3 regions of the Limosilactobacillus sp. genome follow, and region 2 is predicted to be linked to each of the others. Evidence: predicted binding sites of a transcription regulator. Region 2 holds the regulator's gene; each other region holds the start of a gene.

Region 1 (9,991 bases), 1.0 Mb from region 2:
TTGAGTTAGAAGTTTGGCTTGGCGGCCCGGTTGTAGTAAACGAGGTGCTGCTCCAGCGTTTGTGGATCAACGATGATCTTGGTGACGCTGCAGTTGTCCGGTTCAAGGATTTCCAAACCGTGGGCCCCGGTTGCGTTGGCCGCAAAGGAGCGGACCGTGAAGCCGTGGGTGACGATCAGGAGCCGCTCGGTGGGGTGGGCCTTGACGACGTCTTTGGTGAAGGCCAGGACCCGTTTTTGAACGTGGTCGAAGGTTTCGCCATGGGCCACTGGAGCATAGTTTGGTCGAACGTCATGGATCAGGTCGTAGAAAAGCGTGGGATACTGGGCCTCCAGCCGGGCATTTTCCTGGCCATCCCAGTCGCCATAGGAGATCTCCAGCAGGCGGCGGTCGGTGGCCACGGGCAGGTTCAAGCTTTGATTGAGGATCCGGGCGGTCTGAACGGTTCGACGCAGTGGTGATTGGTAAAGCGCGCTCAGGTTCAGTGGGTGGAAGACGGCCGCCAGCTCCTGGGCCTGTTTTATTCCGTCTTCGGTCAGCAGGGTGCGGTCATCATCAATGACGCCCTGCTTGAGCCCAGCGCGGTTAGCCGTGGTCTGGCCGTGGCGGACAATGTATAATTCAGTCATCGAGTTTTGCTCCTTTATTTTTTTAATTATTATACCGGATATTGACAAAAAATTAAATCGAGGTTAGAATTTAATTAATGATTTGTAATGCCCAAAAGGAGGGAGCACCATGATGAAGAATCTCAAGACAGTATTATTAAGCTCCTCCCAGTCTTCTAGCATTTAGAAGGCTGGCCTTTTGGGGTGGCCTTCACATGGTGGGGGCCACGAACTAGATTAGGATCCTAATCCAATGGTCTCCACGAACAGTGGGGGCCTTTTTTCGTACCAGACGATTTGGAGGGATCAACATGCCAATTTATAACTACGCCGCCGGTCCAGCTACCTTGCCACGGACCGTTCTCAAACAAGTTCAAGCCGAACTGCTCGATTACCATGGCTCTGGGATGAGCATTGTCGAGATTTCGCACCGTTCGCCACTCTTTGATGAGGTGCTCACCCAGGCTCACGACCGCGTCCTCAAGCTGATGCACCTGGGGGACGACTACGAGGCCCTCTTCCTTCAGGGTGGAGGCACCTTGCAGTTTACGATGGTGCCGCTGAACCTGGCCACCAGATATCACCGCGTTGCCTACGCTAATACCGGTCACTGGTCAGAGCGGGCGATTGAGGAAGCCGAGAAGATCCCTGGGCTGACGGTCGACACGGTCACGGATGCGGGCCCCGACTTTACGACAATTCCGACCGTTCCCGAACTGCCGGCTGACACCTACGACTACCTGCACATCACCGGTAACAATACGATCTACGGCACGACCTACCACGAACTGCCGGAGACGACGGTGCCGCTGGTGGGGGACCTGTCGTCGAACTTTTTGGGGCAAACCTACGACTTCAAGCGTTTCGACCTGATCTATGCCGGGGCGCAGAAGAACCTGGCGCCGGCGGGACTGACGATCGTGGTCCTGAAAAAGCACCTTCTGGATCAGGAAAGCACCCTGCCAAGCATGCTGAACTACCCGGCCCTGGCGAAGAAGCACTCGACGCTCAACACGCCGCCGGTCTTCCAGATTTACGTCGCCAACCTAGTGATGAAGTGGCTTGAGGACCAGGGTGGGGTCGAAGCAATCAACGATCAAAACGTCAAGAAGTCCAACCTGATCTACGACTACCTGGCTGAATCGAAGCTCTTCACCAACAAGGTCGCGCCAGACGCCCGCTCGCTAACCAACATCCCGTTTACGACCGGTGATCCGGACCTGGATGCCGCCTTTGTCCAGGAAGCTGACCAGGCCGGCTTGAAGAACCTCAAGGGCCACCGGCTGGTCGGGGGAATGCGGGCCAGTCTCTATAACGCCATGCCATACGAAGGCGCGGTTGCCCTGCGCGATTTTATGGCGAAATTTGAACGGGAACACGCATAGATAAGGAGGAGCCCACATGTACAATATTAAAACCTACAACGCCATTGCCCAGGCCGGCCTGGCAGAATTTACCGACGACTACCGAATCAACCAGGACGCTGCCGCCCCGGACGCCTACATGATCCGCAGCGTTGACCTGCACGATCAGGAGTTCCCGGCCAGCTTAAAGGTGATTGCCCGCTGCGGTGCCGGCTTTAACAACATCCCCCTGGACCGGGCCTTAGAAGACGGGATCGCGGTCTTCAACACGCCCGGTGGCAATGCCAACGCGGTTAAAGAACTGGTGCTGGCGATCATGATCGATGCCAAACGGAACCTGATCAATGCGGCCAACTGGAGCGCTTCGGCCGCACCCGGCGCCGACATCACCCTGCGGACGGAGAAACAGAAGACCCAGTTCAGCGGCACGGAACTGCTGGGCAAGAAGCTGGCCATCCTGGGGCTGGGCCACGTCGGCTCGCTGGTGGCCAACGCCGCAATTGACCTGGGGATGGACGTCACCGGCTACGATCCCTACCTGTCGGTTGACTCGGCCTGGCACCTTTCGCCGGCAGTCAAGCGGGCGGCGACGATCAAGGAGACGGTTGCTGGGGCCGACTTTATCACGGTTCACGTACCAAAGAATGAGGAGACCACGGGCCTGATTGGCGCCAAGGAGATGGCGATGTTCAAACCGGGCGCGGTGCTGCTCAACTACTCCCGCCTGGGAATCGTCGACAATGCGGCCGTCCTGGCGGCCCTGGAGAACGGCCAGGTTGCCCACTACAGCACCGACTTCAGTGACGAGCAGATTCTGGGCAACGATCAAGTCACGATCACGCCTCACATCGGCGGTTCGACGAAGGAGGCCACGGCCAACTGCGCCCGGATTGCGGCCCGCGAGATCATGGACTACCTCGCCACCGGGAACACCGCCAATTCGGTCAACCTGCCGAATGTCAAGGCGCCCTTTGCCGGTCCGCACCGTTTCACCATCATTCACCGCAACGTGCCGAACATGCTGGGGCAGATCACGACCGTCATGGCCGACAATCAACTGAACATCGAAAACCTGGTCAACCGGTCCCGTGACAAGTATGCCTACACGATCGTCGACATCAGCGACCTCGATGCTGCAGATATTAAGAAGGTAACCGCGGAACTGGAAGCAATCGACGCGGTCAGTCGGGTGCGCTACATTAAACACTAGTGAACTACTCGGCCATAAATGACCGAGCTTCTGGGAACGCGAAGTAGTATTTAGGATATTGCACTGGTATTCCAGCTACCTAACTTACAGAACTCCGCTCTTTTACCAAGGCTAGTTCCTAACCAACGGCTTTTAATCCTCTACGCAAGATATTAACTGCCGCATTAATATCTCGATCGTGGTGTATTCCACACTTAGGACAAGTCCATTCCCGGATTTCTAGCGGCTTCTTACCACTGTGATACCCACAAGTGCTACAAATCTGACTGGTGTAGTTAGGCTTAACCACGATTAACTGTTTACCATACCAAGCACACTTATACTCCAACATGGTGCGGAATTGATACCAACTGGCGTTCGCAATAGATTTAGCTAAGCAGTGATTCTTTTGGAGATTCTTGGTTTTCAAATCCTCAATCACAATCACGTCATACTGCTTAACTAAATTAGTAGTGAGCTTATGCAGGTGATCCTTGCGCTTGTTGGCTATCTTTTGTTGGTAACGAGCCTTTGTCACTCTGGCCCGTTGCCAATTTTGATAGTCGTCCAGATCTTCTTTAATCGTTTTATGATTATGATTCCACTGACGAACGGCTACCATTGCCTGGTGACGACGTTTAGAGTATTTGCTTTGCCACTTAACGGCTTGCTTTTCATGCCATTTGGCGTTAAAAGAAGCGTATTTGTCTCCATCGGAACTGATGGCTAAATCTGCGATGCCAACATCTAGGCCAACGGATTTTCCAGTTTTGGGCAGCTGGCAAGTTTCAGTTTCAACTTGTAAGGATAGGTAATAACGTCCCGTCGGGTCATAACTAACGGTGTACCGCTTAATTTTGGCATTGCCAACTTGATTAGTCTTGCTCGTGCGGATACTGCCTAGTTTTGGCAATTGCATTCTACGTTTGGCAATCACCTTGCAAGTTGATCGTCCCGTATAGGATTGGCGTAAAGCGTGACGGCTTTTGAAACGTGGATAACCACCCCGATGCTTGAAGAGCATTTTGAATGCTTGAGCGAGATTATGATTAACCACTAGAAAACTAGTTGCGTCACTTTCTCTGAGATACGGATATTCTTCTTTGAGACGTTTAAGCAGGTAATTCATGCCGTATTCATTAACAAAATGACTGTTAGGGTTGTTCTCATAACGTTCCTTAGCCATACCCAACATCAGGTTCCAGACTTTCCGGTCATTACCAAACATCTGCCAAAGCTGGTCTTGTTGAGCCTTAGTTGGGTACAAGCATAGCTTGACTCCTTTAATTACCTTACTCATTCTAAGTTCACCTCTTTACGGCGTTGGTCGTCAATATATTTGGCCACGGCCTGCTCATTGACCGCACCAATGCTTTCAACATAGTAACTCGGTGACCACAGGTGGCGTCCCTGCTTCTTCCAGTAACTAGTTCGCAGCTCAGGGCACTCTCTAAATAATTGCCAAGCGGAAATCCCTTTTAACCAGCGTACGATATTCGTCACCGATAATTTAGGTGGCGCACTCACTAATAAGTGAATGTGATCGTCTTTACCAATCTCCATGTGGGCAATTGTAAAGCCATATTTTGAAGCAATTTCATACAAGGTTCGCTTCAAGACTATTTCAACGTGTCCTTTCAGCACTTTGTTGCGATACTTAGTTCCCCAAATGAGATGGTAATTAAGATTGTAGACCGATGTTCTACCATATGTAAGCCTATTTATATCCTTCATATCAATAATTATATCATATTGTACGCTATCCATGTGCCCGCTGGGTACAAAAGAAGGGCAATTCATCACGTCTTTAAAAGAACGTGTTTCCTTGCCCACTTTCAAAAAAGATTCCTCGCCTGGTGCTGAAACCGAGCGGGGAATCTTTGTTTTTCGTCCGGCTTTTAGCAAGGCTTCTTAATTGCCTCGAAGCAGCCAATCGATTAACATGGACGAAGACGAAAGGAGGGGGAGCCAGTGCGGCGGCGATTAATTCTATTTTATTTGATCACGCTTTTGGGGCTGACGTTTGCCCTGCCAGTCCAGGCCGACCAGCTGCCGACAACGCCCTTTAGCGATTCGAGCGCAAGTGATGCCAGCCAACCAAGCCTGACCTTTAGCACCAAACCGTCCCAGCGCCGGCACCACTACGCGATTCCGCAGAATACCCCGGTTCCCCTGGAGGGCATTCGTTGGCCAAGCAAGAAGGTGACCATCTGCATGCAGACGGACGATCCGCACATTCAACAGGCCTTCCGGGATGCCGTCAAGCGTTGGAATAAGACGAAGGCCATTCACTTTCGCTGGATCAAGAATGCCAACAAGGCGGAGGTCATCGCCCAAAGCGGGGACCTGTCCGATAATTCGCAGTCGGCCACGGTTGGCTACGTCACATCTCAGCTGGGCTCGACCAAGACCGAGTTCGACCCGGATACGCATACCCTGATCCGGGCCACGTCAACGCTGGACGCCACGCAGCTGGATTACACTAGTCGGCACTTTCGCAGCGAGGTTGCCCAGCACGAACTTGGTCACGCCATCGGGCTGGCCCACGCGCCATCCTATGCCCACAGCGTCATGATCCCACGAAACATCCAGACCGGGATCACCAAGAACGATGTCAAAAGCGTCCGGATGCTCTATCACGACTAAAAGGTTTACTAAACTTTAGTAAGCAATTGTGAGGATTTGCGCAAAACTGATTGGGCTTTAGGGCTTGGCGGGCAGAAATTAAATAAAAATTGATGATTGGTTTGAAGAAGTAAGATGGCTTGTGAAAGGGACTTCCTCGAAATAGCGGTGATTGGTATGGCTTTCGAGATAAAATTGTTGGCGATTTCACTTTAAATTCCGTTTGGTATCTGCTACTATAAGAAATGTGAAATGTATAACATGTTGATGAGAAAAGGAGAGTTTACCTTATGAAAGCTGCTTGTATGAACGATCCAGTAGATGGATATGTTACTGTTAAGGATGTTAAGCTTCGTGACCTCAAGCCAGGTGAAGCTTTAGTTGACATGGAATACTGTGGTCTTTGCCACACCGACCTGCACTGTGCTGCCGGTGAATTCGGCAAGTACCCTGGCCGGATCATCGGTCACGAAGGTGTCGGCCGTGTATCCAAGGTTGCCCCTGGCGTTACCAGCTTAAAGGTTGGCGACCGGGTATCAATCGCTTGGTTCTTCAAGGGCTGTGGCCACTGTGAATACTGCCTGACCGGCCGTGAAACTCTTTGCCGCAACGTCCTGAACGCCGGCCTGACTGCCGATGGTGCCATGGCTGAACAATGCATCGTTCCAGCTGACTACGCCGTTAAGGTTCCAGAAGGTCTGGACCCAGTTGAAGCTACTTCACTGACCTGTGCCGGTGTTACCATGTACAAGGCTCTGAAGGTTGCTGACATCAAGCCTGGTCAATGGGTATCCATCGTTGGTGCCGGTGGTCTGGGTAACCTCGGGATCCAATTTGCTCACAACGTCTTCGGTGCTCACGTTGTTGCCGTTGATGGTAACGAAGACAAGCTGAAGGCCGCTAAGGAAAACGGTGCTGAAGTATGCATCAACCGTCACGATAACAACGTTGACGAACAGATCCAAGAAAAGGTTGGCGGGGTTCACGCCGCAGTTGTTACTGCCGTTACGACCGCTGCCTTTGACCAAGCCGTTAACTCCCTGCGTCCAGATGGCAAGTTAGTTGCCGTTGCTCTGCCACAGGGTGACATGAAGCTGAACATTGCCAAGACTGTTCTGGACGGCATCATCGTTGCTGGTTCCCTGGTTGGTACTCGTCAGGACCTGGCAGAATGCTTCCAATTCGGTGCTGAAGGCAAGGTTCACCCAATCGTTCACACCCGGAAGCTCTCCGAAATCAACGACATGATCCAAGAACTGAAGGACAACAAGGTTGTTGGTCGGAACGTTGTTGACTTCTCATTGGAAAAGTAATTTGAAATAATTAAAAGCAGCGATCGTCTGGTCGCTGCTTTTTTATACTCAAAAAAATGGACGAATCACGTGGTTAGCCACGCAATTCGTCCATTCGTTTCTCTTTATAAATTGCAATTAGCCCCGCACGGACTGGCCACCGTCAACGACGATTTCCGTTCCGTTGACGAAGCGGGCCTCGTCGGAAGCCAGGAAGAGCACCGCGTAACCCACGTCTTCGGGGTTACCTAAATACCCCATTGGAATACCGGCAATCAGCTCGTCCAGCAGCTTCTTGCTAAGGGTAAACTGCTGCATCATTGGGGTGACGATCCAGCCAGGCAGGACAGCGTTGACCCGGATGTTGAACTGGCCGAGGTCCCGCGCCGCACCCTTGGTCAGGGCCCGGGAAGCACCCTTTGAGGCGGTGTACGGGGAGGCACCGGCGATTCCCTGAACGCTGGCCAGGGAAGAAACGTTGACGATGGCACCCTTGCCGTTTTGCTTCATGTAAGGAACCACGTACTTCATCCCCAAAAAGTGGGACATGGCGTTGATGTCCATGAAGTGGTGCCAGTCGTCGACGGTTGAGTCCTCCAGGCCGCTGGTCGTATCGGTGTTCCCGATGCCGGCGTTGTTGACCAGAATATCGATCTTGCCGAACTTGGCCATCGTCTGGTCGACAACCTTTTGCCAGTCGTCTTCCTTCGTGACATCCTGGATGATTGGCAGAATGCGGTCACCAAACTTTTCCGCAAACTTGTTGGCCTGCTTCTTTAAGAGGTCGAACTGGACGTCGGTCGCAACCACGTAGGCTCCTTCTTGCAAGAAGAGGCGGGCTTCGGCGGCACCCTGACCACTTGCGGCACCGGTGATAATCGCAACTTTATCTTTTAAACGATCTGTCATAATCGAAAGTCTCCTTTAATTGATTAGCGTTGTTTATCCAGCCGAAACGGCCTTTGTCAAGAAAAATTATAAAGGATAGGCGAGCGGTCGTTCAAGGGCTTTTGCGGCAAAGTTCAGAACTTTTCGTATTTTTACAGTTTCGATGAATAAAATGGTAGATTATAGAATGAAGTTAGCCACCCAGTTGGTGGTAAATAAAAAACGCCATTCGGCGTGACATCAGGTATCATATTAAGTGAACCAAACCTATATGAAAGGATGTCCGTCAAATGACGCACTTAAATGATACCATGTCTACTATTTTATTGACTACTCATAAAAAGAATGCTCATCTTACTAAAGAAGAACGTGTGATGATTGCGACTTTAAAGTCGCAAGGACTTTCCAATCGCGCAATTGGTCGCCAATTAGGAGTTAATCATCAAACAATTAATAACGAGCTCAACCGTGGTACGGTCCGCCAACTTCGTCGTCAAAAATCTAATGGTAAGATTTACGAATATTCTTACTACATCTATAGTTATGAAGCTGGTCAGGCCACATATCTTGAACATCACCGCCATTCTGGTCGTCGTCGCTTATATTATTCTTCAAAGCAATTTTTACGATTAGCTGATCAGCTAATGCTTGGTGAGTTTGACGACCACCATTACTCCCCACAAGCGGTTATTTATAAGGCTCGAGATTTAATGAATGATGGCACCCTGATCCCAAAGTCGGTTGTAACTTTATATCAATGGATTAATGAGGGTGTGCTTCGTACGTCCAATTTAGACCTCTTTGAAAAACCTAAACGTAAGCATCATCAAACTCATCCGCAAGCTAAAAGGTGCTTAGGGCCTAATATTGCTCAACGACCTCAAACTGCGGACCAACGGTCCGAAATTGGCCATTGGGAACTGGATACAGTTCAGGGACAGAAAAACGGTAATGACAGTGTTGTACTAGTAATGACTGATCGCCTTTCACGAGTTAATATCACGAGTAAAATTGCTGGTAAAACTGCGCATGCAGTAAATCAGTTCTTTATAAATTTGCGCCAGAAAATGGGCACAGATGCTTACTATCGCATTTTTAAGACAATAACCTCTGACAACGGTTCAGAATTTAGTGAGTTAACACAAGTTCACGATCATGTTTTCTATGCTGATCCGTATTCCCCTTGGGAACGTGGATCCAATGAGATCAATAACCGGTTTCTCCGCAAGGAGATTACCAAAGGTGAAGCTATAAATAACTATAGTAGTGCTCAGATCATAGCGACTAATGATTGGATGAATCACTATCCACGAGCTATGTTTAATGGACATTCGTCAATGGATATCTATCGTAAGGCCTTCTACCAAGAGATATCACAGCTCCATCAACCAATAATCAATTGGTCAGTATTATTTATTTGAGTCCAGTGGCTAACTTATTCTTGAAATTTAGGTCGATGAATAAAATCAAACCGTCGCTGAATTATTATAAAAAATAATTCATAAACTCGGCTGGGAATAACAGGCTTCAAAGAGCTGATTTGCTTCAATCTTTCCTCGAGCGGCAAGACTTTTCGGCAGTGTTTTGGACTAAAATATGGTAAAATTTGGTCAGAATTAGTCAAACGATGGAAGGTGATAAGGTGGAAAATCGAAGTATTTCGGATATTATTGAAGACTACCTCAAGGGAATTTTTGGGGATGATACTCAGATTGAGATTCGTCGCGCAGAGATTGCTGACCATTTCAATGTCGTTCCATCGCAGATTAACTACGTGATTAAGACCCGGTTCACCATTCAAAATGGCTACCTGGTCCAGAGCAAGCGTGGTGGGGGCGGCTATATCCGCATCGAACGAGTTAATTTACTTGGCGACGTCGATGTGTTAGACTCACTAGTCCAGGCAATTGGGGACTCGATTCGCGAACGCGATGCCTTTGCGATCGTGCAGACCCTATATAATGAAGACCTGATTTCGCAACGTGAGGGGGACCTGATGCTGGTGGCCTTGTCCAAGCAAACCCT
Region 2 (9,991 bases):
GCCATTCCGGAAGAGACGGCCAAGAAGGCAAAGTTCTTCTACCTGAACTACCCGAACAACCCGACCGGTGCGGTGGCGACGGCGGAGTTCTATGAGCACCTGGTTGCCTGGGCCAAGAAGTACCACGTCGGCATCATCTCCGACTTTGCCTACGGGGCGATCGGCTTCGATGGCCAGCAGCCGCGCAGCTTCATGCAGACGCCGGGGGCCAAGGAGGTCGGGATCGAATTCTACACCTACTCCAAGACCTTCAACATGGCCGGCTGGCGGATCGCCTTTGCGGTCGGCAATTCCGACATCATCGGGGCACTGAACCTGATCCAGGACCACCTCTTCGTCAGCCTCTTCCCGGCGCTGCAAAAGGCGGCCATCGATGCCCTGACCGCGCCGGAGCGGGACGAAGAAATCGCCAAGATCGTTGCCCGTTACGAGACGCGGCGGAACGCCTTCGTGGGCGCGGCCGAGAAGATCGGCTGGCACGCCTTCAATCCACAGGGGACCTTCTACGCCTGGATGCCGGTGCCGAAGGGCTACACCAGCGAACAGTTTGCCGACCTGCTGCTGGATAAGGCGGGCGTGGCCGTGGCGCCGGGCAACGGCTTCGGTGAGCACGGTGAGGGCTACGTTCGGATCGGCCTGCTGATTGAACCAGAACGGCTAAAGGAAGCCGTGGACCGGGTTGCTAAACTGCACTTGTTTGACTAAGAGGGGGAAATGAGAATGACTTTGAAATATACTGTATTAGGTGCCGGTGCCATGGGACTGCGCTTCGGGGTTCTGCTCCAGGAACTGGCGGGTGCCAAGGTGGACTTTGTTGATAACTGGGCACCCCAGGTAGAAACGATTCAAAAGCAGGGCGGGGTATACGTTTCCCGTGATCACGAGGGCCGCCACCTGGTCCCGATCAACATTTATTCGCCCGAGGACTATGATGGTGATCCCGACGTCTTCATTGTCTTTGCCAAGCAGATGACCTTAGATGACCTGCTGACCCGCAGTGCCCACTTCTTCCATCCGGACCACCAGTACGTTTTCTCCGGCATGAACGGGATGGGGCACATCGAAAAATTAAACCGCTACTTCCCAAAGGAACACGTTGTTGCCGGGACCTGCCTGATTGGGACCGTCCTGAATAAGGCGGGGGATGTCGACTTCATCGGGAAATCCGGCGCAGGCTCGATCAACCTGGCACCCCAGGTTGGCGAACCGGACGCGCGGGTCAAGGAGATCGTCGCCGACTTCACCACGGCCAACATCAATCCGCACTTAAACGACAACTTCTACGGCACCCTGCTTACCAAGGTGGTCTTCAACTCGGTGATCAACACGATCTGCACCCTCTTTGAAATCCAGATGGGTCAGTTCATCGACTATGATGGTGCCGAAAAGCTCGGCAAGCAGCTGATCAACGAGGCCTTCGACGTGGCCGAGCGGGCGGGCATCCAGCTGCTGTCCACCCGGGAGGAAGAATGGCAGACGATCAAGTACGTCAGCTCCGTCACCAACCCGCTGCACTACCCGTCGATGTACCAGGATATGTCTAAGGGCCGGGCAACCGAGGTTGATTACATCAACGGCTACATTTACGATCTCGGCAAGAAGTACAATTACGAGGCCAGCACGCACGACTTCCTGCGTAACCTGGTCCACCTCGCGGAAAACACCCGGAAGTTTAGAAAATAAAGTATAAAAGGGACCAAGCAATTTGACTTGCTTGGTCCCTTTTATAGACTTTACTATTGATTTTCTTGGTCGAATTCCTCAAGCTTTTCGGCGGCCTCGGTCCAGGCCAATTCAACCTCGTCCGACTTTTCCTTGGCGGCGTCGAGCTCCTTTTGCAGGTCGGTTAGTTTGCCGATATCGGTGGCAATTTCCGGCTGGCTCATCTTTTCTTGGATTTCCTCCTGCTTGGCCTCCAGGTCGGTCATCTCGGCCTCGAGCTTGTCGACCTGGCGCTGCAACTTGCGCCGGGCCTTCTGAGTTTCCTTGCTCTGTTGGTAGGATTGTTTGCCCTTGGAAGGCTGGCTAGCCGGCGTTGAGCCTGCCGGATTATCCTGCTGTCCGGCTGCAACGGTTGCGGCCCGCTTTGCCTGTTCGGCCAGGTAGTCGTCGTAGTCACCTTCGTAGTGGGTGATGCCGTCCTTGCGCATGTCCAGCACGTCGGTGGCCACCTGGTTAATGAAGTACCGGTCGTGGGAGACGAAGAGGACCGTTCCGGTGAACTCGTTGATGGCGTTTTCGAGGACCTCGCGGCTGTCGATGTCCAGGTGGTTGGTCGGTTCATCGAGGATCAGGAAGTTGATCGGCTTGAAGGAGAGCTTGGTCAGCTCCAGCCGGGCCTTTTCACCCCCGGAGAGCTCGTGGACGACCTTGTAGACGTCATCACCGACGAAGAGGAAGCTGCCGAGCAGGGAGCGGATGTCTTTTTCCGGGACCTCGGGATGCTCGTCCCAGACCTCATCGAGCACCGTCTTATCGGGATGGAGCTGCTGCTGTTCCTGGTCGTAGTAACCGATGTCCAGGTTGGCCCCGAACTTGACCGTCCCGCTGATCAACGGGATCTGGTGCAGGATCGACTTCAAAAGGGTCGACTTCCCAATCCCGTTGGGGCCGATGATCCCGATCCGCTGCGGCTTGCGGACGGTGAAGGAGAGTGGCCCGGCCAGGACCTGCTCATCGTAGCCGACCTTGGCGTTTTCCACGTCGAGGACCTCGTTGCCGCTGTCCTTGTCACTGTGGAAATGAAAGTGGATCGATTGGTCGTCGGTTTCGGGCCGGTCGAGCCGGTCCATCTTTTCCAGCTGCTTGCGCCGTGCCTGGGCCCGCTTGGTCGTCGAGGCCCGGACGATGTTGCGGTTGACAAAGTCTTCCAGCTTGGCGATCTTTTTCTGCTGCTGATCGTAGTGCTTCCATTCGGCCTTCAGGCGTTCCTGCTTGTGGGCGACGAACTGGGTGTAGTTGCCGGTGTAGTGAAGCAGAGTTCGGTTATCGAGATCGTAAACGTCGGAAACAACGTGGTCGAGGAAGTACCGGTCGTGGGAAACCACCAGCAGGGCGCCCTGGTAGCTCTTCAAATAGTCTTCCAGCCAGGCCAAAACATTCATGTCGAGGTGGTTGGTCGGTTCGTCCAAGATTAACAGCTGGGGGGCTTGGAGGAGAATCTTAGCCAGGGCCAGCTTCGTCTTTTGTCCCCCGGACAGGGCGTCGACCGGCGTGTCGTAGTACTCCTCGCCGAAGCCAAAGCCCTTCAGGATTCCCCGCATCCGAGATTCATACTCAAAGCCACCGCGCTTCTTGTAGTCGCTCTGCAGGCGATCGTACTTGTTCATCACCTGCTGGTAGCGCTCGTCGGCAGGGTCAATGTCCGCAAGTTCGGTTTCAAGTTGGTGAATCTCGTCCTCCATGGCGTGGAGGGGTGCGAAAACCAGGTCGAGCTCGGCCCAGATATTGTTTTGGCTGTCGAGCCCCTGGTCCTGGGCCAGGTAGCCGATCGTCAGGTCGCGGACCTTGCTGATCGTGCCTTCGTCGGGGGTAGTGATGCCGGCAATCATCTTCAGCAGGGTGGTCTTCCCGGCACCGTTGCGGCCAACCAGGGCGGTCCGGCCGTGATCCTGGATCTGCATGTTGATATTGTGAAATAAAACGTCGGCCCCAAAACGGCGCATGACGTCATTGGCTTGTAATAGTATCATTGAAGAAACCTCATTAATATGGATGTAATAAATTCTTATCTATTCTAACAGATTTCAAGAAATTTATAAAAAATGCACTTTTTATTGTGGATCGGTTCACAAAACCGCCGAAGGTTGCTAGAATGTATTGTGATGTGAATTTCACAAAGTTCTCAAATCGAGCTGGCAATTTGCTCAACAATAAGCGTGAGAGTTAAGAGTAAACGATCAATGATAGGGGGATAATTATGCCAACTAAGAAAATACCACGTGCAACTGCCCGCCGGCTGCCAATCTACTACCGTTACCTCACCGTTCTGATGAGTGCCAACAAACAGCGGGTTTCTTCGACGGAACTGTCTGAGGCCGTTCAGGTCGACTCGGCCACGATCCGGCGGGACTTTTCCTACTTTGGTGAGTTGGGGAAGCGGGGCTATGGTTACGACGTGGCCAGCCTGCTCAAGTTCTTCAAGGGCATCCTGCATCAGGACTCCCTGGTCAGCGTGGCCTTAGTCGGGGTCGGGAGCCTGGGGAGTGCCTTATTAAACTACAACTTCCACCAGGACACCAACCTGCGGATCAGTGCCGCCTTTGACACCAAGCCGGAGATGGCTAACACGGTCAAGAGCGGGATTCCGATCTACCCGGCCGAGGAAATGATGACCCAGTTAAAGGAACAGCAGATTGACGTTGTGATCCTGACGGTGCCGGGTGACAAGGCTCAGAAGGTCACCGACCAGCTGGTTGAAGCCGGGGTCAAGGGGATCTTAAACTTTACTCCGGTCCGCCTGTCCGTGCCGAAGAACGTTCAGGTGCAAAACATTGACCTGACCAACGAGCTGCAGACCCTGATCTACTTTATTAAGAACTATTCCGAAGACAACAAATAAGAATTGATCAACGTCCCGAAAGCCTAGTGCTGACGGGGCGTTTTTTCGTTGGTTAAAAAATAGTCAAATTTGGTCAAACTTTTTTATTGCAATTCGGACAAAAGATGTTATAGTAATAACTGTGGTTAGCACTTAAGCACAGTGAGTGCTAAAGTGACAAAATTAAATTTAACAAGATGGAGGGATTAACGTGTTAAAACCATTAGGAGACCGCGTTGTTCTAAAAGCTGAAACTGAAGAAGAAAAGACGGTTGGTGGAATTGTCCTGGCATCCAACGTCAAGGAAAAGCCAACTACTGGAAAGGTTATTGCCGTTGGTGAAGGTCGGACCTTAGACAACGGACAAAAGCTTGCTCCAGCTGTTAAGGAAGGCGATCGGGTACTCTTTGACAAGTACGCCGGCAACGAAGTGGAATACGACGGTGAGAAGTACCTGGTCGTTCACGAAAAGGACTTAGTCGCAGTGCTCGACTAGTTCGAACCACGTTGATTAGGAAACTAAAGCTTAAAAATAATTATCGATTCGATGAGGTGACAATAAATGGCAAAGGAAATTAAGTTTGCTGAAGACGCACGGAACGAAATGCTCCGCGGTGTTGACAAATTAGCTAACACGGTTAAGACGACGATGGGTCCTAAGGGGCGTAACGTTGTCCTGGAACAAAGCTACGGCAACCCAACCATCACTAACGACGGTGTGACGATTGCCAAGAGCATTGAATTGGAAAACCACTTCGAAAATATGGGTGCTAAGCTCGTGAGCGAAGTTGCTTCCAAGACTAACGACATTGCCGGTGACGGGACCACGACTGCTACCGTTCTGACCCAGGCAATTGTTAACGCCGGGATGAAGAACGTGACTGCCGGTGCTAACCCAGTTGGCATTCGCCGTGGGATCGACAAGGCGACCCGGGCAGCCGTTGAAGCTTTGAAGAAGATGTCACACGACGTTAAGACTAAGGATGACATCGCCCAGATTGCCTCCATCTCTGCTGACAATAAGGAAGTTGGTAAGCTGATTGCCGACGCCATGGAAAAGGTTGGTAACGACGGGGTAATCACCCTGGAAGATTCTCGTGGTGTTGACACCAGCGTTGACGTTGTTGAAGGGATGAGCTTCGACCGTGGTTACATGTCTCAATACATGGTTACGGACAACGACAAGATGGAAGCCGACCTCGACAACCCATACATCCTGATCACGGACAAGAAAATCTCCAACATCCAGGACATCCTGCCACTGCTGCAAAGCGTTGTTCAGGAAGGCCGTGCTCTCTTGATCATTGCCGATGACATCACCGGTGAAGCTCTGCCAACCCTTGTTTTGAACAAGATTCGTGGAACCTTCAACGTGGTTGCCGTTAAGGCTCCTGGCTTCGGTGACCGGCGGAAGGCTCAACTCCAGGACATTGCCGTTCTGACCGGCGGGACCGTTATTTCCGACGACCTGGGCATGAACCTGAAGGACGCTACCGTTGATCAATTAGGTCAAGCCAACAAGGTTACGGTTACCAAGGACGCTACCACGATCGTTGACGGTGCCGGTGCCAAGGAAGCCATTGCTGAACGGGTTGACCAAATCAAGCAGGCCATCTCCAAGACGACCTCTGACTTTGATAAGGACAAGCTCCAAGAACGGCTGGCAAAGCTCTCTGGTGGGGTTGCCGTTGTTCGGGTCGGTGCTGCTACCGAAACTGAAATGAAGGAAAAGAAGTACCGGATCGAAGACGCCCTGAACGCTACCCGGGCTGCCGTCCAAGAAGGTTTCGTTCCTGGTGGTGGTACGGCACTGGTAAACGTTCTGCCTGCCCTGGACAAGGTTGAAGCCACCGGTGACGAAGCAACTGGTGTTAACATCGTTAAGGACGCCCTGGAAGCTCCAGTTCGTCAAATCGCTGAAAACGCCGGTGTTGAAGGCTCTGTTATTATCAACCAGCTGAAGAGCGAAAAGCCTGGTATTGGTTACAACGCTGCTGATGGCAAGTTCGAAGACATGGTTGAAGCCGGAATCGTTGACCCAACCAAGGTTACCCGTTCCGCTCTGCAAAACGCTGCCTCCGTTTCCGCACTGCTGCTGACGACGGAAGCCGTTGTTGCTGACAAGCCTGACGACAACAAGAACAATGCCCCTGCTGCTCCACAAGGCGGCGCCGGCATGGGCGGCATGATGTAATCTCTGCCGTTACATAAAATCAAATAAGTAAAAATAGTCGATGGGGAAATTTCCCGTCGGCTATTTTTATTTCCCGGGAAATATCTATCTGGGGAAATTTTGGAAAGCCTTTTCAGCACCGCACGGGTCCGCGGGTGTGGTAAAGTAGACTTTGCAATTATTTTCAATCACCGGTACAGAAAGGACTAACATGGAAAAACTAAAAGTACACAAAATTAGCCTCTTTTCCGGGATCATGCTGGCGCTGAATTCACTGATCGGCTCCGGCTGGCTATTCGGGGCCGGGACCGCGGCCAAGGTGGCCGGCCCTGCCGCCATCATTTCCTGGATCCTTGGGGCGGTCATTATCATTAGTATCGCAATTACCTACGTTGAACTGGGGGCGATGTTTCCCGAGAGCGGGGGCATGAGCCGCTACGCCCAGTACAGCCACGGTCAGTTGCTCGGCTTTATTGCGGCCTGGGCCAACTGGATTTCGCTCATCACCCTGGTGCCAATGGAAGCGGTGGCCTCGGTTCAGTACATGAGTTCCTGGCCGTGGTCCTGGGCCAACTGGACCCACCACTTTCTCTCTCACGGCAACGTGACTGCCCAGGGAATGTGGGTGGTTGTGCTCTTCATGCTGATCTTCACTTTAATCAACTTCTGGTCGGTTAAACTGATGACCCGCTTCACCAACCTGATCTCGATCTTTAAGATTGTTCTGCCGACCCTGACCATCGTGATGCTGTTGGTCAGCGGCTTCCATCCGGGCAACTTTGGTCACAGCGCGGCGACCTTCATGCCTTACGGCAGCCGGTCGATCTTTGAAGCGGCGGCCGTCTCCGGGATCATCATGTCCTACGACGCCTTCCAGACGATCATCAACATGGGTGGCGAGATGGTGAACCCCCGCAAAAACATCGTGCGCGGGGTGCTGATCTCGATGATTATCACCGCGGTGATCTACATCATGCTCCAGGTGGCCTTCATCGGGGCGGTGGACCCGGCACTGCTGGCCAAAAACGGCTGGCACGGGGTGAACTTCACCTCGCCCTTTGCCGACATTGCCATCCTGCTGGGGATGAACTGGCTGGCCATCCTGCTCTACATGGACGCCTTTGTCTCGCCGTTCGGAACCGGGGTGGCCTTCGTGGCGACGGCCTCCCGGGCCCTGGCGGCAATGACCCACACCAAGCACCTGCCACAGTGGTTGGGACGCCTGGCCCGGCGCTACATGATTCCCCGTTTCGCCATGGTGACCGACTTCATTCTGGCCGTGATCCTGGTCAACACCTTCCGGAACTGGAGCCTGCTAGCGACGGTCATTACTGGATCGACCCTGATCGCCTACCTGACCGGCCCGGTCACCGTTACGGCCCTGCGCCGGATGCGGCCCGATCTGAAACGGCCCTTTGCCCCACACTACATGTCCTGGCTGGCCCCGGTTGCCTTTGTCCTCGCCAGCCTGGCGATCTACTGGACGATGTGGCCGACGACCATTCAGGTGATTGTGGTGATCGCCCTCGGCCTGCCGATCTACCTTTACTATGAGGTACGCTACCAGCACTCCAAGTGGGGCCAGCAGCTGAAGAGCTCTGCCTGGCTGATCGCCTACATGGTCTTCATCTCGCTGGTCTCCTATGCCGGCAGCACAGGCTTTGGTGGCCGTGACTGGATCCAGTACCCGTGGGATTTTGTGCTCATTATCATCTGCTCGCTCGGCTTCTACTGGTGGGGTGTTCACAGTCACCTGCCGGAGATGGACCCGATCGCCGAAGAAGTCAATGCGCGGGTCAAACTTTAGGCCTAATTTGTCCTAATCGGTGAAAAAAGTCGCAGATTGCTTGTTGCAATGCCGGTGAATAAATTATAATATTGTTCAGTTATCCAATCGGGGTAACGATCAAGTTAACAAAATTTCCACAGACTGATTAAAATTCAGCTAAGTTGGGAGGGAGAAAATGATATGTGGCGTTATCTAAAACGCGTGTTAATTGGGAAGCCACTGAAGACCCTGGATGAGGGTCAAACCCACTTAACAAAATTCAAGGCGTTAGCGATGCTGTCGTCCGACGCCATCTCGTCAGTCGCCTATGGTCCTGAGCAGATTACCACCGTCCTGGTAACCCTGTCGGCCGCCGCTATCTGGTACTCGATTCCAATTGCGGCGATCGTCCTGATCCTCTTGCTGGCGATCACGCTATCGTATCAACAGATTATTCACGCTTACCCCAGTGGTGGGGGTGCCTATGTCGTTGCCACCCGCAACTGGGGGAGCACCGGGGGACTTTTTGCCGGGGGGTCGCTTCTGGTCGACTACATGCTGACCGTGGCGGTTTCAACAACCTCTGGGGTGGAGGCGATCACCTCCGCCGTCCCAGCGCTTTACCGGTTCTCCATACCGATTGCCATCATTATCGTTCTGTTGATCATGTTCATGAATCTGCGGGGGATGAGCGAGAGTGCCAACTTCTTGACGGTCCCGGTCTACTTCTTCGTCGTGATGATCACGATCATGATTATCTGGGGTTTCTACAACGTCGCCACCGGTAACATTCACTACCACGCGGTCGTGGACTATGGGACGCCGGTTAAGGGCATGTCACTGGTCCTCTTCATTCGGGCCTTTTCTGCCGGTTCTTCATCCCTGACCGGGGTGGAAGCCGTCAGCAACGCGGTGCCGAACTTTAACAAACCCAAGGAAAAGAACGCGGCCACGACCCTGGCGATCATGAGCTTGATTTTGGCGACCTTCTTCAGTGCCATCATCTTCTTCAGCTTCTACCTGGGAATTATTCCAAACTCCCGGACAACGGTGCTATCGCAGATGGGGCCCAGATCTTTGGCGGTCATGGGGTTGGTTTTTACCTGCTTCAGCTGGCAACGGCCATGATCCTGGCGGTTGCCGCCAACACCGGGTTCTCCGCCTTCCCAATCCTGGCCTTCAACATGGCCAAGGATAAGTACATGCCGCACGCCTTCATGGACCGTGGTGATCGGCTGGGCTATTCCAACGGGATCATCTCACTGGCGGTCGGTGCCATCATCTTGATCCTGATCTTCCATGGTCAGACCAACAACCTGATTCCGCTGTACGCGGTCGGGGTTTTCGTGCCGTTCACGCTGTCCCAGTCCGGAATGATCATTCACTGGTTCCGTGAACGCCAGGGCTTCTGGCTGGGTAAGGCCTTCATCAACCTGGTCGGAGCCTTGATTTCCCTGGTCCTGGTCATCTGCCTGTTTTGGCAGCACTTCGTCAACGTTTGGCCGTACCT
Region 3 (9,991 bases), 980 kb from region 2:
TGTATCGCAAGGAACGTCCTTCATTATGAAGTGTTTCAATGACAACACGGTTCTGGAATGATAAAATAGTGGTGCTCATCAAGGCCCTTCTTTCTAATGGATTGTACGGTAACACCATTAAAGACCTTGATGGGTTTTTCTGTCCACTTAAATGTTCAACTTAAATTTTACAATCTACCCAATTGAAAATCGGACCGCATCGCATCTGCACGTCAATCCAGGTCCAGTTGCGCGTGACCAGTTTGACAGTCCGGCAACTTGGTCCGTCCGTTCCGCGGGCGATTTCATTATTTTTGTCAACAACGCACTGGCCCTGCCGGTGATTGTCCGTCACCCGCAGCGCTTCAACGATTCACGGGCCTTCGTGACGGCTTTCAAGCGGGAGTTCATCGAGCTATTGGGGGAGCTGCCGGTGCCGCACGCCAAGATCAGCATGATCCGGTCGCACCAGTTCCAAGAGATTGAGTTTACCCGGCAGCTCTCGTCGGCGGCCCAACAGAAGCTGCAGCGCTACCAGAACATGTTGACCGGGCCCAATTCACCGGTTGACTGGGAGGAGCAGCCGACGAATGCCCAGCTGGCCCTCCAACTGGCCGAAAATACCACGCTGCCGGATCCGCAGACCGGTGATTCGGAGACGGTGATCGAACGCTTTGAGGACTATGTTGCCCACAACTACCAGCTGCCGGCCCACCCGCAGCTGAACGAACACAACCGTTCCTACCTGTACCGGAGCGCCTCGCTCAACGACGTTATGAACGCCACGGCGGTCAGCGAGCTCTTCTTGAAGGACTACCAACGCTACCTGACGAACCGGGACAAGAGTGATCAGATCATTGACCGGGACCTCAACGCGGCGGCCGACTACCTCAGCTTTTGCGAGGGCGAGGGGGTCTCGATGTTGGCGGATCTCGGCCTGGTCTACAACTACCTGCTGCACTATGAGGAACTCAACGACGTTCAGATGAGCATGAGTGCAATGCGGAACCTGGGGACGGCGCTGCGGGAACTGGGTCGCTTCATGCGCAACCAGCAGCTCTTCTCGTCGGCCGACTTCGACCAGTTCGTCCAGTCGGTCGGTCAGGGGATCAACGACCACTATTCCCATCAGCGGGTCTACCACCTGCAGCGCCTGCTCCGCAATCTGCAGCAGCAGGCTGAACAGCAGCGGGAGGCGATGGATCGGGGCCGTCATTTTCGGGGCGATGCCTACACCCTGACGGTGACGCTGGCGGACTACCAGCCGACCATGTGGCGCCAGCTGCGGGTCAGCGGGGCAACCCGGCTGGACATGCTCTGTTACCAAATCCTGGCCAGCTTTAGGGCCAACGGTGGGCACCTCTTCGAACTCAACGACGGCGACCACCACTTCCAGCTGCCGGTGTTTGAGAGCGGGGCCGGCAACGAGCAGGACATCGAGCTCCACTGGCTGGGCGAGTATCAGCCGGGTGATGAGTTGACCCTGATCTACGACTTCGGCGACAGCTGGATGTTTGAAATCAAGGTCGAGAGCGTGCAGAAGCAATCCCGGCTGCGCAACGCTGGCATGAGCGGGGCGGTCGTGCTGGATGGCGCCGGAGCGGGAATCATCGACGACATCGGCGGAACGGCCGGCCTGCAGGAGGCGGCTTCGGACGATCCGTCCATCAACCGGACCCCGAACTTCGCCCAGGAACAGGAAGAGTGGCGCCGCCGGGTAGAGCAGCTCCAGGAAATTTACAACTAACGGTGCGCAATTCTTCACAAGCTGGTGAAAAGGACTACAATAGCCTTGTAAAGTCCAATTAAGCGAGGTTGATAGACATGGATAAGCAAATGGATGATTTACCGAAGACAATGAAGGCCTGGGCCGTCACCACACCGGGGCCGATCGACGGGGACCGTGCCCCGCTCAAGATGGTTGAGAAGCCGGTGCCAACGCCAGGCCGGGGCGAGGTCCTGGTCAAGGTTTTGACCTGCGGGGTCTGCCACACCGACCTTCACGTCACGGAGGGGGATTTGCCCGTGCACCAGGAACACGTCACCCCGGGCCACGAGATCGTCGGCCGGGTCGTTGCTCAGGGACCGGAAACCCAGCGCTTTAGCCTTGGCGAGCGGATCGGGATTCCGTGGTTCCGGCACGCCTGTGGGGTCTGCAAGTTCTGTCGGTCTGGTCGGGAGAACCTCTGCCCGCATTCCGTCTACACCGGTTGGGATCACGACGGCGGCTATGCCGAATACGTCACCGTGCCCGAGGGCTTTGCCTACCGGATTCCGGAAAAGTTTGATTCCTTAGAGGCGGCACCACTGCTCTGCGCCGGGATCATTGGCTACCGGGCCTTTGAACGGGCCAACGTTCCAGCTGGTGGCCGGCTCGGTCTCTACGGCTTCGGCGGCTCGGCCCACATCACCGCCCAGATCGCACTGGCCCAGGGGATCGAGGTCCACGTCTTCACCCGGGGTGCCGATGCGCGGAAGTTTGCCCTCCAGCTTGGTTGTGCCTCGGCCCACGGCGCTTACGACCTGTCAGACGTGCCGTTGGATTCGTCGATCATCTTTGCGCCGGTTGGCGACATTGTCCTGCCGGCCATGGAGAGCCTGATTCCGGGTGGAACCCTGGCCCTGGCCGGGATCCACATGACCGACGTGCCAGCCCTCAACTACCAGAAGCACCTCTTCCACGAGAAGACGATCACCAGTGTCGAGAGCAACACGCGGCGTGACGGTGAGGAGTTCCTGACCCTGGCCGACCGGCTGGATATTCACCCCGAGGTCCACGAGTACGCCTTTGATCGTGCCGACGAAGCCCTGAAGTACGTCAAGCGGGGCGACATCAAGGGGGCCTGCGTGCTGCGGGTTAGCCAGGACGACTAGTCCCATGGTATGATTAAAAGAAAAATGAAATGAGGAATGACAATGGATTATCCACAACTTGCACTGGACCAGGCAAAGGGTCCGAAGGCTGAAATCAAGACCAACCTGGGGACGATCACGGTGCAGCTCTTTGACACCCTGGCTCCCAAGACGGTCAAGAACTTCGTCGAGCTGGCCAAGAAGGGCTACTACGACGGCGTGACCTTTCACCGGGTAATTCCGGACTTCATGATCCAGGGTGGGGACCCCACTGGGACCGGCCGCGGTGGCGAAAGCATCTACGGCCACGCCTTTGAGGACGAATTCTCCGATCGGCTGTTTAACTTCAACGGGGCCCTTTCAATGGCCAATGCCGGCCCGAACACCAACGGCAGCCAGTTCTTCATCGTCTCCAACGAGCACGTGCCGGCCAACATGGTTGAGCAGATGAAGGCTGCCGGCTTCCCGCAGGAGGCGATTGACCACTACGCCAAGGTTGGTGGCACGCCATGGCTGGATCACCGCCACACCGTCTTCGGTCAGGTGGTCTCCGGCATGAATGTCGTCCAGCAGATCAGCAAGGTGGCCCGCGACCAGATGGATAAGCCGAAGGACGACGTTGTGATGGAAAAGGTCACAATTGACGAATAAATGATTAAGGAGGCTGGGAAATTAACCTAGCCTCTTTTCTGTTATATAGCTTATAAATGCTGCAGCGCGGTAGCCGGCTGGATTCCGAACGTTGATAAATCAACGCCCGAAATGCCTAGCCGGCCTCGCGGGGGTGGGACGACGAACTCGCAAGCGAGTTCTGTCCCACCGCCTTTTTTTAGTTTCGGTAAAAACGGGGCGCGGCCTTTTTCTATTAACTAGTGAGTTGTTATAATGGAAACATTAGGAGTGAATAAAAATGTCAATCTATGGTTCTTACGACCAGGTTCTGCCCAAGATCCTGGAAACGACGCGCACGCGCATCCAACAACTGAATGACCAGGTCGTAGCGGCCGACCAGCCGAAACTATACGAGCACCTGATTGGCCGGGTCAAGGAGCCCGCCAGCATGGAGGAAAAGTGCCGGCGCAAGGGCTACCCGGTCACGACCGAGTCGGCCCTGCGCCGCTGCCGGGACGCGGTTGGTCTGCGGATCGTCTGCAACTTCATCGACGACATCGATCGTTGCCTGACCCAGCTGCGCCAGGCCGACTGGTGCACGATTGTTAAGGAAAAGGACTACATCACCAACGCCAAGCCCAACGGCTACCGCAGCTACCACCTAATTCTGGACGAAGAGACCCCATACACGGACATTGAAGGCCAAAATCCCGGGCACTTCTTCGTCGAGATCCAGCTGCGGACGATCGCCATGGACTCCTGGGCCAGCCTGGAACACGAAATGAAGTATAAACACGATATCAAAGATCCGGAACGAATTAGCCGGGAGTTGAAGCACTGCGCCGACCAGCTCGCCTCGTGCGACGTTCAGATGCAGACGATTCGCCAGCTGATTCACGAAGACGATTAGGGGATGGAACAATGAGAATTTTAGTAGCGGAAGACGAACAACAACTGGCCCACGTCCTGGCAACCGCCATGCGGACCAAGGGCTACCAAGTCGACGTGGTTGGTGACGGTCAGGCCGCCGTTGATCACGCCCAGGAGAATCCCTACGACGTCATCATCTTAGACATCATGATGCCGGTCAAGTCGGGCCTGGAAGCCTTGAAGGAGATCCGGGCCAGCGGTGATTCGACCTACGTGATGATGCTGACGGCGATGGGTGAAGAGGACGACCGGGTTAACGGCCTCGATGCGGGGGCTGACGACTACCTGACGAAACCCTTCTCCTTAAAGGAACTGCTGGCCCGGCTGCGTTCCCGGGAGCGCCGCAGTGAGGAATTTAACCGCGACGTCATCCAATTTGGCGACCTAACCTTAAACAGCAACGACCAGTCCCTGGAAAGCCACAATTCGATCAGCCTGACCAGGAAGGAAAGCCGTCTGCTCCAGTACCTGATCTTAAACGCCGGCAAGAGCTTAACGGCGGAGGAACTGGTGAACCACGTCTGGTCCGATGAGGAGGCCGATGCCGAGGACGTCTGGATCAACATCTCCTATCTCCGGCAAAAGCTGCAGTCGATCCGCTCGGCCGTGACCATTGTCGGCGAAAAGGGCGGCCCCTTTTCGATTGAGCGGGCGGTGACCAGTAAATGATCCAAAAGTTTCGCTATAAGTTCATCGCCATGTCGACCACGGCCCTGCTGGTGGTCATCATGACGATCGTCGGCAGCATCTGTGGCCTGACTTACTACCACGCCCGTCAGGAGGTCAACAACGTTTTGACCATCCTGGTGGACAACGAGGGCCAGCTGCCGACCAGTGGCCAGACGAAGCATTACCCGCAGCCGCAGTATACGCGCGAGGGGCTCCAGCAGTACCGCTACTTCAGCGTCACTTTTGACCGGGCCGACCAGCTGACCAGCGTGGAGGATGATCACATCACCAGCATCGGTCCTCAAACCGCCAAGCGGCTGGCACAGCGGGCGGTCAAGCGCGGCCTGAAGAACGGGCAGATGCGCTACCAGGGGGTGGCCTACGCCTACCGGATTCGCAAGCAAAAGAAGGCGACCACCGTGGTTTTCCTGGATGAGTCGCTGCTGATGGCACGGACGACCGAGCTGATGCACACCGGGACCCTGCTTGGGGTAATCGTGTTGCTTCTTTACGCCCTGCTTTTGACGCTCTATTCACGGCGGGCGATCCGGCCGATCATCCAGGCCGAGCACCGGCAAAAGCAATTCATCACCAACGCCAGCCACGAGTTGAAGACGCCGCTGACGGTCATCTCCGCCAACACGGAGATGCAGGAGCTGCTGGGTGGGGAAAACGAATGGACCAAGAGTACCCGCCAGCAGGTTGACCGCCTGACCAAGTTAATCAACAACCTGGTTTCCCTGGCCCGGATGCAGGAACAGCCGGACATCACGATGGCCCCGGTCGACATCAGCAAGCTTGCCACGAGCGTTAGCCAGAGCTTTTCTAGCGTGGCCAAGTCGGGGGACAAGCAATTTGTAACAAAGATCGCCCCGAATCTGGTGGTGACGGGGGATGAGAACCTCCTGCGCGAGCTCTTCAACATCCTGCTCGACAACGCCAACAAGTACTGCGATCCCCAGGGGACCATCCGAATGACCGTTCAACCGGCTAAGCACACTAAGAACGCCGTGATCACCGTCGCCAACACCTACAAGGAAGGCGAAAACGAGGACTACCACCGCTTCTTTGAACGCTTCTACCGGGCCGACGAGTCCCACACCAAGAACGGCAAGAGTGGCTTTGGGATCGGTCTTTCGATGGCCCAGTATCTGATCAAACTGATGAAGGGCAAGATCAGCGCCAAGTACGCCGATCATTCGCTGGCCTTCGTGATCACGCTGAAATTAAGTGAGAAGTAATCAGCAATCTTTACAAAGAACGTCCAATTACTTTGTGATCCTGATCTTAAATTACCTAAATCTCAAGAAATTAACTTAACAATTTCTTGAGATTTTTTGTTTGGCTGGCTTGTGAAAAAATAATTAGTGCTATCAGCAAAGTCAATCGTGTTAGAGCTTACAAGCCTCAACATAAGTGAAATTTATTAAGTGCTAAAGGTTTGACTATGCCCCATTCTGGGCGGTAGGATAGTGGTTTAAATGATGTGTAGCATTTCACAATCTACATGATCACACTGACTGTTAAATTAATTTGGAGGTTTTCAAAATGACAGAATACCGTACTGAAGAAGATACTCTCGGCCCCGTTCAAATTCCCGCTGATGCCCTGTGGGGACCACAGACGGAGCGGAGTCGCCACAACTTTCCGACTGGCCAGTACATGCCCCTCGCCATTATCCGCGCCCTGCTGAACATCAAGAAGGCCGCCGCCCAGGCGAACATGGAAACCAAGGCGATTTCCACCGAAAAAGGTGAACTGATCGTCCAGGCCATCGACGAGTTACTGTCATTAAGCGACGAGGAGCTGCGCCGTGACTTCCCACTGAAGGTCTACCAGACCGGTTCCGGGACCCAGACCAACATGAACACGAACGAAGTAGTTGCCCACAAGGCCCACCAGCTCAACCCGGACATTGAGATCCTGCCAAACGACGACGTCAACAAGGGTCAAAGCTCCAACGACACCTTCCCAACGGCCATGAACGTGGTGGCCCTGGAGGCCTTGGACAAGCTGAAGCCGGCCGTTCAGCACATGATCGACGAGCTGAAGGTTAAGCAGGACAAGTACTGGAAGACGGTCAAGGTTGGCCGGACCCACCTGCAGGATGCCGTTCCGTTGACGTTTGGCCAGGAAATTTCCGGCTACGTGGCCGCCCTGGAACACGATCTGGACTACATCAAGACCCTGGAGCCAACGCTGAACGAACTGGCCATCGGTGGAACCGCCGTGGGGACCGGGCTGAACGCCGCCCCTGGCATGCCGGAAAAGATTGCCGAAAAGCTGAGCGAGGTTTACGGCCTGCACCTGACCGCCAAGAGCAACAAGTTCTTTGGCCTGGCCAACCACTCCGGCTTAGACGTTGTCCACGGCGCCCTGAAGACCCTGGCCGCCGACATGTTCAAGATTGCCCAGGACCTGCGTTTCCTCGCTTCAGGTCCGCGGGCCGGCTACGATGAATTGAACATCCCGGCTAACGAACCGGGTTCCTCCATCATGCCGGGGAAGGTTAACCCAACCCAGGCGGAAGCCGTTACGATGGCCGCTATCCGGGTCTTCGGAAACGACACCGTAGTTACGATGGCCGCTTCCCAGGGGAACTTTGAAATGAATGTTTACAAGCCGGTCATGATCGACGCCTTTCTGGAATCCGCCGACCTCTTAACCGGGACGATCACCGGCTTTGCGGACAAACTGGTTCACGGCCTGACCGTCAACGAAAAGCGGATGGCCGAACTGGTTGACAACTCCCTGATGACCGTGACCGCCCTGTCACCACACATCGGTTACCACGACAGCGCTAAGATTGCTCAGGCCGCTGACAAGGCCGGCAGCACGCTGAAGGAAGCGGCATTGAAGTCCGGTAAGGTTACCGAGGCCCAGTATGACGAATGGATGGACATGCTCAAGATGACCAACGTTGATCGTCAGGACTAATTCAAAAAGGAGCTAAAACAAAATGGCAGAAGAATTTCAACCATTATCCGTTAGCAAACTAGAAGACAGCTACGACGCCGTCATCATCGGTTCCGGTGGGACCGGTCTGGCCGCCGCCATCCAAGCCCACGAGCTGGGGATGAAGGTCGCCGTCTTTGAAAAGGAAGCAGAGCTGGGTGGGAACACCAACCGGGCCTCTTCCGGAATGAACGCCGCCGAAACCAACGTTCAACTGAAGCACGGGGTAATCGACAACGTTGCCGATTTCTACCACGAAACCTACAAGGACGGGGGCCGGCTCAACGATAAGGACATGCTCGGCTACTTCGTCTACCACACCGCGCCGGCAATCGACTGGCTGGCCGACCACGACATCAAGCTGGATGACATCACCGTGACCGGGGGGATGTCCAAAAAACGGACCCACCGTCCGGCCAGCATGGCGCCAATCGGTGGTTTCCTGGTCAAGAGCCTGCTAAGGGTGGTCGCCGAAGAAAAGATTCCGGTCTTCAACCAGACCAAGGTCACCAAGCTGCTCCAGGACGACGCCGGCCGAATCAACGGGGTGCACGTCAACGCCAACGGCCTGATCAAGACGATCAGCGCCAAGGCGGTCATTCTGGCCACCGGTGGTTTCGGCGCCTCCAAGGAGTACATCGAACGCTTCCGTCCCGACCTGAAGGACTACAAGACGACCAACCAACCGGGGGCGACCGGTGACGGCTTGAAGCTGGCCGAGAACGTCGGTGCCGAGCTGATGCAGATGAACCTGGTTCAGGTTCACCCGACCGTTCAGCAGGACCACCCGCACGTCTACCTGATCGGTGAAGCGGTCCGTGGCGAGGGGGCCATCCTGGTCAACGCCGAGGGGAAGCGGTTCGTCAACGAACTGAACACCCGGAAGATCGTTTCCAACGCGATCACGGCCCTGCCGGAGCACAGTGCCTACCTGATTTTTGACCAGGGAATCCGTGATCGGGCCAAGGCCATCGAATTCTACGACAAGGTTGGCCTGGTCGTTCACGGCGACACGATCGCGGACTTGGCGGACAAGCTGAAGATGGATCCGGCCGTCCTGGAAGAGACGGTCAAGACCTGGAACACGGCCGTGGCCAACCACGACGATGCCGCATTCAACCGGACGACCGGAATGGACCGGGGCATTGACAAGCCAGGCTTCTTCGCCATCCACATCGCTCCGGCCATCCACTACACGATGGGTGGTATCCACATCACGCCAAAGACACAGGTTCTGGACGGCAATGGCGACGTGATCCCTGGACTCTTCGCGGCCGGTGAAGTTGCCGGTGGACTGCACGGAAACAACCGGGTCGGCGGTAATTCGATCGCCGAGACGATCGTCTTTGGTCGGCAGGCTGGCCAGCAAGTAACCCTGTACGTTCGCGGCGAACACTAGGCCCAAACGGGGGGGGAAAGTGCCCCGCACAGCAATCATTGACATTTAAGAGAGAATTGGAAAATGGAAAAATTAGAACACGTTAACTACAAGGGCTTCATCCTGCCCCTGGTGGTGGGGATTGTCCTCTGGCTGATGACACCGCTCAAGCCCGCGGCCGTACCGGTTGCCGGCTGGCACATGTTTGCCCTCTTTGTCGGCACGATCATCGCCTGCATCACCCGGCCCCTGCCGATCGGTGGGGTCTCCATCGTTGCCTTTGCCCTGACCGTTTTGACCAAGACGGTCCCGATGGACAAGGCGATCGTCGGCTTCGGGAACGCCTCGATCTGGATGATCGCCATGGCCTTCTTCATTGCCCGGGGCTTCATCAAGACCGGCCTGGGCCGCCGGATTGCCCTGAACTTTGTCAAGGCCTTTGGGAAGCGGACGCTGGGATTGGCCTACTCCCTGATCGGGGTTGACCTGATCCTGGCCCCGGCCACGCCAAGCAACACGGCCCGTGCCGGTGGGGTGCTCTACCCAATCATCGAATCGCTGTCCCAGTCCTTTGGTTCCGACCCGAAAGACGGGACGGAGCGGAAGATTGGTTCT

What was found. Region 2 encodes Rex, which represses fermentation and respiration genes when NADH is low (regulators of the CRP and FNR family bind a similar motif). Its sites were predicted from a motif close to TTGTGAANTANTTCACAA; they were not measured.
Region 1: adhP (alcohol dehydrogenase AdhP) is a predicted target of Rex. The motif match lies at 6,032-6,049, and genes of this name have one in related genera.
Region 3: LKE23_RS05155 (class II fumarate hydratase) is a predicted target of Rex. The motif match lies at 6,528-6,545, and genes of this name have one in related genera.

The regions. Positions count from the first base shown of each region.
Region 1 is NZ_JAKVPE010000001.1:1,014,967-1,024,957, reverse strand. It holds gene LKE23_RS04980 (histidine phosphatase family protein) at 6-629, opposite strand; gene serC (3-phosphoserine/phosphohydroxythreonine transaminase) at 920-1,993, shown strand; gene LKE23_RS04970 (phosphoglycerate dehydrogenase) at 2,010-3,182, shown strand; gene LKE23_RS04965 (RNA-guided endonuclease TnpB family protein) at 3,301-4,461, opposite strand; gene tnpA (IS200/IS605 family transposase) at 4,458-4,895, opposite strand; gene LKE23_RS04955 (matrixin family metalloprotease) at 5,133-5,807, shown strand; gene adhP (alcohol dehydrogenase AdhP) at 6,077-7,099, shown strand; gene LKE23_RS04945 (SDR family NAD(P)-dependent oxidoreductase) at 7,217-7,987, opposite strand; gene LKE23_RS04940 (IS30 family transposase) at 8,257-9,387, shown strand; gene LKE23_RS04935 (CtsR family transcriptional regulator) at 9,609-9,991, shown strand, end outside.
Region 2 is NZ_JAKVPE010000001.1:2,031,068-2,041,058, forward strand. It holds gene LKE23_RS09570 (pyridoxal phosphate-dependent aminotransferase) at 1-705, shown strand, start outside; gene LKE23_RS09575 (ketopantoate reductase family protein) at 721-1,683, shown strand; gene LKE23_RS09580 (ABC-F family ATP-binding cassette domain-containing protein) at 1,737-3,692, opposite strand; gene LKE23_RS09585 (redox-sensing transcriptional repressor Rex) at 3,920-4,561, shown strand; gene groES (co-chaperone GroES) at 4,752-5,036, shown strand; gene groL (chaperonin GroEL) at 5,103-6,734, shown strand; gene LKE23_RS09600 (APC family permease) at 6,925-8,520, shown strand; partial or broken gene LKE23_RS09605 (APC family permease) at 8,683-9,991, shown strand, end outside.
Region 3 is NZ_JAKVPE010000001.1:1,054,800-1,064,790, reverse strand. It holds gene LKE23_RS05190 (IS30 family transposase) at 1-79, opposite strand, end outside; gene LKE23_RS05185 (plasmid pRiA4b ORF-3 family protein) at 152-1,726, shown strand; gene LKE23_RS05180 (zinc-dependent alcohol dehydrogenase family protein) at 1,804-2,853, shown strand; gene LKE23_RS05175 (peptidylprolyl isomerase) at 2,896-3,483, shown strand; gene LKE23_RS05170 (GTP pyrophosphokinase) at 3,743-4,354, shown strand; gene LKE23_RS05165 (response regulator transcription factor) at 4,366-5,043, shown strand; gene LKE23_RS05160 (sensor histidine kinase) at 5,040-6,284, shown strand; gene LKE23_RS05155 (class II fumarate hydratase) at 6,592-7,980, shown strand; gene LKE23_RS05150 (flavocytochrome c) at 8,003-9,397, shown strand; gene LKE23_RS05145 (anion permease) at 9,461-9,991, shown strand, end outside.